2 regions of the Lentzea sp. NPDC004782 genome follow, and region 1 is predicted to be linked to the other one. Evidence: riboswitches for the same ligand, from Rfam matches in the RefSeq annotation. Region 1 holds a riboswitch; the other holds the start of a gene.
The links. Region 1 has a riboswitch for cobalamin ahead of ABZV40_RS11940 (CbtB-domain containing protein). Riboswitches for the same ligand answer to the same signal wherever they lie in the genome.
Positions count from the first base shown of each region.

Region 2: linked by a shared signal. The riboswitch ahead of ABZV40_RS21785 (iron ABC transporter permease) and the one ahead of ABZV40_RS11940 (CbtB-domain containing protein) in region 1 are both predicted to bind cobalamin.

Region 1 covers NZ_JBEXJN010000010.1:49,989-53,433, forward strand. The annotation lists gene hisG (ATP phosphoribosyltransferase) at 1-384, opposite strand, end outside; gene ABZV40_RS11930 (phosphoribosyl-ATP diphosphatase) at 398-661, opposite strand; gene ABZV40_RS11935 ((2Fe-2S)-binding protein) at 770-1,432, shown strand; cobalamin riboswitch at 1,467-1,657, shown strand; gene ABZV40_RS11940 (CbtB-domain containing protein) at 1,690-1,878, shown strand; gene ABZV40_RS11945 (CbtA family protein) at 1,900-2,652, shown strand; gene ABZV40_RS11950 (YbaB/EbfC family nucleoid-associated protein) at 2,713-3,168, shown strand; gene ABZV40_RS11955 (hypothetical protein) at 3,165-3,445, shown strand, end outside.
Region 2 covers NZ_JBEXJN010000023.1:8,069-11,513, reverse strand. The annotation lists gene ABZV40_RS21790 (ABC transporter ATP-binding protein) at 1-724, opposite strand, end outside; gene ABZV40_RS21785 (iron ABC transporter permease) at 724-1,746, opposite strand; cobalamin riboswitch at 1,779-1,916, opposite strand; gene ABZV40_RS21780 (hypothetical protein) at 1,943-2,425, shown strand; gene ABZV40_RS21775 (hypothetical protein) at 2,445-2,930, opposite strand; gene ABZV40_RS21770 (putative T7SS-secreted protein) at 3,066-3,445, opposite strand, start outside.

The sequences.
Region 1 (3,445 bases):
ATCGCGGCCGACCAGCCGCGGGTACGCGGTGGCGAGGCGCTTGCCCTCCAGGTCGGAGATCTGCCAGTCGGTGCCCTTGGGCCCGGCGTAGCGGAAGGTCGACGACCCGAAGCCGAGCGCCAGGAGCTCCTGCACCGAGGAGCCGTTGTCGTCGGCGCCGGAGTCGGCGGCGAGGTCGCGGCCGGTGATGCCGAGGTCGAGGTCACCGGACGCCACGTAGATCGCGATGTCCTTGGGGCGCAGGAAGAAGAACTCGACGTCGTTGTTCGGGTCGAGCACGGTCAGGTCGCGCGGCTCGTGCCGCTGCCGGTAGCCGGCCTCGGTCAGCATGGCGGAGGCGCGTTCGGCGAGCGCGCCCTTGTTCGGGACTGCTACGCGCAGCATGTGGAAGTCTCCGTCAGAGGTACTTGTAAACGTCTTCGAGGGTGAGGCCGCGGCCCAGCATGATCACCTGGAGGCGGTACAGCAGCTGCGAGATCTCTTCGGCGAGCTTCTCGTCGGACTCGTACTCGGCGGCGATCCAGACCTCGCCCGCCTCCTCCAGGACCTTCTTGCCCTGCGCATGGACGCCGGCCTCGAGCGCTGCGACGGTGCCGGAACCCTCCGGCTTGGTGGCGGCTCGTTCGGTCAGTTCGGCGAACAGGGAGTCGAAGGTCTTCACGGGGTGACATCCTCCCACCTCCCCAAGCCAGGTCCACACCGCGGTCACATCTGTCCCAGGCCGTGGACGTGATCTGTCCTGCCTGGACACCCGGTACGGTGAATTCTCGTGCCAGAGGATTCGACCGGATTCGCCGAAGTGCTCGCGGCGTTGCGCCGGGTGCGCGGCATCAACCCGTTCTTCGCGCTCGACGTCGGCCGCCCGGACGAAACGTGGCTGCCCGGCACGGCACTTCTCGAAGGCCCCGCGCTGAAAACCACCATCGACGCCATCGCGGCCCGCTACAACGCGGCGGAACCGCGCGTCGCGGCGAGCCTGTTCTTCCTCAGCTACACCGCCCGGTTGCTGAGCCCGCTCACCGCCGCGGACCTCCCGATCGACATCCGGCCGGAAAACCTGTGGTGGCAACACCACCCGGCCAACGGCCTGAGCGTGCGCATCGACCTCCCCCAGCTCGGCCCGACCGCGCGGGAAGCGCTCGAACCCGTGGTGGAGGCGATCCAGGGCGTCACGCCGGTGGCGCGCGGATTGTTGTGGGGCAACGCGATGTCGAACATCGCGGGCGCGCTCAAAATGGTTGTCCGCGCACGCATGCTCACGGCCGAGGAAGCGGAACTCCGCGGCAACCGGCTGATGAGCGCGCCGCCGTTCGAACAGGCGGGACAATTCCTGAGCATCCCCGGCGAGCTCGGGTTCCTGCGCAGGAGCTGCTGCCTTTACTACCGCGTCGCCGCTGGTGGGAAGTGCGGCGACTGTCCACTCGTGAAGTGAGGAACGCAACAACTCTTATGGCCGGTTGTGCTTGAGCGCCCGATCAAATTACGGTGCACGCGCCGCAGTGACGGGAAGCCGGTGAGAATCCGGCGCGGTCCTCGCCACTGTGACCGGGAAGCGATCCCCGCCGAGCACGTCACTGGCACCCCGAGGGAGCTGGGAAGACGCGGGGGCAGCGTTGATCCGGGAGTCAGGAGACCGGCTGCGGCGCCGCAAGGAGAGTTGACCTTCCACGAGGTATGGAGGAGCCCGTCATGACGAGCCCCGCAGCACATCTGTCCGCCGTCCGCGTGCCCAAGTGGGCCTTTGCCGTCGCTTTGCTCGGCCTGATCGTCACCTACCTGGTCCTGCAGGAGAACGGCCTCGCGCTCGGTGCGAGCTCGCAGCTGCTGCACGAGTTCTTCCACGACGGCCGGCACGCGCTCGGCGTCCCGTGCCACTGAGCTGACCTCCAGACCGAGCACATGACAACCACGTACAAGTCCCTGGCGCTGCGCGGAGTCGGAGCGGGCCTCGTCGCCGGCGTCGCCTCCGCGCTGGTGCAGCTGCTGGTGACCGAGATCCCGATCCGCGCCGCGCTCGCGGTCGAGGAGGCCAGGGAGCCCGCCGGTGAGGGCCACTCGCACGGCGGCGAGGAAGAGCTGGTCAGCCGCGGTGCCCAGGTCGTGGGCGGCATGCTCGGCGTGATCATCGTCGGCATCGCGGCCGGGCTCGTGTTCGCCACGGCCTACGCGCTGTCCAAGCGGTGGTTCGTCGACCGCACGCCGTTCAGCCGCAGCTTCGCGCTCGGTGCCGCGGTGTTCGGTGCCGTCGCGCTCCTGCCGTGGCTCAAGTACCCGGCCAACCCGCCCGCCGTGGGCGACCCGGAGACGGTCAACCACCGGACCGCGCTCTACCTCGGCGTGGTCGCCGCCGGACTGGTGATCGTGTGGGGGGCGAGCTGGCTCGCCGAGCGGCTCCGGTCCTGGACGCAGCCCGTCCGCGTCACGGCGGTGCTGCTCGCGGTCGTCGCGGCCGTCGCGGCGGTGCTGCTGGCGTTCCCCGCGCCGCCGGACACGATCCCCGCCGACATGCCGGTGAACGTGCTGTGGCAGTTCCGCCTCAGCTCGCTCGCCCAGCTGGCCGTGCTCTACGTCGGCATCGGCGTGATGTTCGGCCTGCTGGTCGACCCGGCCGCGCGCCGGGCCAAGACCCCCGGCAGGGCCGCTGTCGCCTGATGGTGTGGGGTGGCCGCCCACCCGGCCACCCCGCCCAGTCGGCGTTGGTACGTTCGGCGCATGCCTGACAGCGCTGAGTTGCTGGAACAGATGCGTCAGAAGCTCGAGTTCTTCGAGCAGGCCAACCGCGCGGCCGAGGCCCGTGCCGCCGGTTACGACGCGATGGGCGGCGAGCTGAGAGACGTCGAGGCCGCCGTCCAGTCCCCCGACCGCGCCGTCACCGTCGTCGCGGGCCTGTCCGGTTCCATCAAGGACATCCGGTTCACCGAGGACGCGCGGAAGCTCTCCCCGTCCCAGCTCTCCCAGTCCGTGATGTCGGCGCTGCAACAGGCCGTCGCGGCCGCCGCGCGCCAGCAGGCCGAGATCGTGCAGAGCCACACCGGCCTCCCGATCGCCGAGCGCGTGCAGAAGACCCAGCAGGAGATCTTCGGCCGGCCCGCCGACCCGCCCTCCCGGCCGCCGGTGGACGACGACGAGGACACCGGGAGCATCTACCGCAGGGATGACCGCTGGTGACCGGCTTCGTGGTGCACCCGGACGAACTGGCCCGGTGTGCCAAGGCGGTCGGCGCCCTCTCCGGCACTTCGACCAAGCTGAACGACGCGGCCACCACCGCGTCCGTCCCGGCGATCAGCTGGGGCGCGCTCGGGCACCTCCTCGGCCTGTACGAGCAGTACGACGGCCTCCTCGGCGACCTGCACGGCCACTTCGGCAAGATGACCGAGGGCTTCGGCAAGATCGACGCCGCCCTCACCGCCACCGCGCAGACCTACGCGGGACACGAGCAGACGAC
Region 2 (3,445 bases), on a different contig from region 1:
GGTCGAACAGGAGCTGCGGAACTCCCGTGGTGGGGTGGCGGACGACGTGCGCGGTGACGTGGAAGACCTTGGCGATCAGCTCGGGCACGAGCACCTCCTCCGGCGTGCCGGACGCGACCAGGCGGCCTTCGTCGAGCACGTGGAGGCGGTCGCAGTAGGACGCGGCGAGGTTGAGGTCGTGCAGCACGGTCAGCACCGTGACGCCCAGGCCGCGGGCGAGCGCCAGCACGTCCAGCTGGTGGCGGATGTCGAGGTGGTTCGTCGGTTCGTCCAGCACGAGCACCCGCGGTTCCTGGGCGATGGCGCGGGCGATGAGCACGCGCTGGCGTTCGCCGCCGGAGAGGCTGAGGAAACTGCGGTCGGCGAGGTGCGCCACGTCCACTGTGGCCAGTGCGTCGGCGACCACGCGCCGGTCTCTGGCGGGATCGCGGTCGTGCGGCAGGCGACCCATCTCGACGACCTCGGCGACCGTGAAGTCGAACTCGACCTGCGACTCCTGGGTGAGCGCCGCGAGCTCGCGGGCGAGGTTCCGTCGCTTGTGGACGTTCTCGCCGTCGATCCGCACGGCACCGGCGTCCGGCTTCAGCGCGCGGTAGACGCACCGGAGCGTGGTCGACTTGCCGCTGCCGTTCGGGCCGACGATGCCGACGACCTCGGCCGAGGCGGTGAGCGTGATGTCCTCGACGATCCCGCGGACCGCGACGCCGGTGAGCTCGACGCGCATCAACGTCCTCCGAACACGTAGCTCTTGCGGCGTATGAGGAAGATGAAGCACGGCACGCCGATCGCGGCCGTGATGACGCCGAGCGGCAGCTCTTCCGGCGCCGCGAGCATCCGGGCGGCCACGTCGACCCAGACGAGGAACGAGGCCCCGGCAAGGGGTGCGAGCGGCAGCACCCTGCGGTGGTCCGCGCCCACGACCATGCGCGTGAGGTGCGGCAGCATGAGCCCGACGAAGCCCACCGCGCCGCTGACCGCCACCAGCACGCCGGTGATCGCCGCGGTGACGACGAACAGCCGCGTGCGGAACCGGTTGACCTCGACACCCAGCGTGGTCGCCGTCTCGTCGCCCATCGCCAGCGCGTTCAGCTGCCGCGCCCTGGTGAGCAGGTACACGATCCCGAGCACCGTCACCGAGGTGGCCACGGGCAACGACTTCCAGTCCGCTCCGCCGAGGCTGCCGAGCAACCAGAACATCGCCGCCCGCGCCGCGTCCCCGCGTGGCGCCTGGAACACCAGCAGCATCGCGACGGCCGAGAACCCGTACGCCAGCGCGGTTCCGGTCAGCACCAGCCGCAACGGTGTGAGCCCCCGGCTCGTGCGCGCGGTGAGGTAGACCAGCGCGGTGGCACCGAGTCCGGTCAGGAACGCCCCGGTCGACAACGCGTAGACGCCGAGACCGGACAACACGCCGAGCGTCGCGACCGCCGTCGCACCGACGCTCGCGCCCGACGAGATGCCGAGCACATAGGGGTCCGCGAGCGCGTTGCGGACCATCGCCTGGATCGCGACGCCGACCGTGCTCAGCCCGGCACCGACGACCGCGGCGAGCAGCACGCGCGGCAGCCGGATGTCACAGACGATGTGGTACTGCCCGGCGAGGTCCGCGGGGATCGTGCCGCCGGTGACGGCCGCCCGCAACAGGTCGACCGTGACGCTGAACGGGACGGAGACGGGGCCGAGCGCCACGCCCGCCACGACGCTGACGGCGAGCACGCCGACGAGCGCGCTGATCTTCGCGATCACTGACAGCCCTTCCCGCAGTCCACGGCAGGAGTTCCCGGTTGAAAGCCGTGTGCGGGTGTTCGGGCTCGCCCCACCGGAGTGGGACCTACCGTTGCGGGTCAGCGCCGGACTTCGACCGGTCTTCCCCCGTGCACGACGACCCCACCCTAACTCACCGGCCAGTGCACAAAACCGCGCGGAGACGCGTTCAACAGGCATGGGCGGAGGAGACAAACGGCGATTACGGCGTCAGCGTCAACTGGGCGAGCAGGACACGGGGCAGAAGAACAGCCCCGCCTTCATCGCGTTCGCCCTGCTCGTCGCCGGTTTCCAGACCGGTGGCATCTGGGCCGAGGAGATCCCGGCGGCACTTGATCGGCTCTACTGCACGCCGGAGTTCTGTCTGGCGTTGCCGCAGGCGCTGATCGGCTGGGCGATCGCGGTCGCGCCGCTGCTGGTGCTCCTCTGGCGCCGCGACGTGGCGATCTACTCCAGCGCGTTCCTGGCAGGGCTCATGGGCATGTTGCTCATCGCGTCCGACGGCAGCTGGGTGGTGCCGTCGGCGTTCTTCGGGGTGGGACTGGTGTTCGTACCGATCAGCCTCGCGATCTCCCGCCTGGCCAAGCCCGGCTGGCGTGCCGTGGCGGTGGCCGGCCAGCACTGGTTGCTGCTGGCCGGCCTCATCCTCTGGCTGGCGTGACCTCGGGCTACGAGGAGCCTCACACGCCGAAGCGGCGGAAGTACTCCAGGACGTTGGTCATCTGATGCTCGACCAAGCCGAACTTCGGAGTGTCGTGCGGTTCGAGCATCGCGAGCACGTCGACGGACTCGGTCACCTTCTCACCGGGCACGACGATCTCGGCCCGGTCACCGGGGAAGATCGACACCTTGTGACCGAGGTGCCACACGTCCCTCCTGGATCCCTTGACCAGCACCTTCCACGGCGGGCTGTACTGCTCGGGGTCCCCCAGCTCGCCGCGGATCCGGAACAGGGCGTGGAACACGGACTCACCGGTGGCCATCTTGCGGCCGAACGGGCCGTAGACCGCCATCGTGATCTCTTTCGCGGTCCGCGCCTGCCACACGACGCGACCGACCCACACCTGCTCCTTGCCGGACTCGGGATCCTTGCCGTAGAGCGGGATCTGCCGGGAGATCGCCGGGAACTCGCCGTCCTTCGTCCATTCCGGAAGCTCCTCCTCCACCGGTTGGGGTGGTGGCGGTGGAACTGGCGGCCTCATCGGGCGCGGTGGTTGCGGTGGGGGCAGCTGACGGTGTGGCGGACGCATCGGTGGTTGCTGTGGGTGCATTGGTATTGGCTCCTGAAGATCGCCGTGACGTCAGCTGTGCCGGTCCAGAATGTCGCGCATCATTTGCCTCTTCTCCTCGATTGCGCGCCACATGGCTTCCTGTTCCGGGGGAGACAGGCTCGGCATCATGTCCTGCATCCGGCCGACCGCGTCCTGCAGCTGGAAGTAGTAGCTCTTGTCGGGCTGCGGCAGGTGTTCCGGCTCCCTGACCTTGGGCTGTTCGTCCGGCTCGTGCTTCGGTTCCTCGGCAGGATGATCGGGCTCGTGGTGTTCCGGTTCCCGGTCGTGCGTCGGGAGGTCGTCCGTCTTCTGTGGACCGAACGGCTCGTCGGGGTGCGGGTTGCCGTAGTCCGTCGGGTGCGACGGCGGCTCGTAGTGCTCCCCCTTGGCCCAGGGCGGCAGACCGTCGT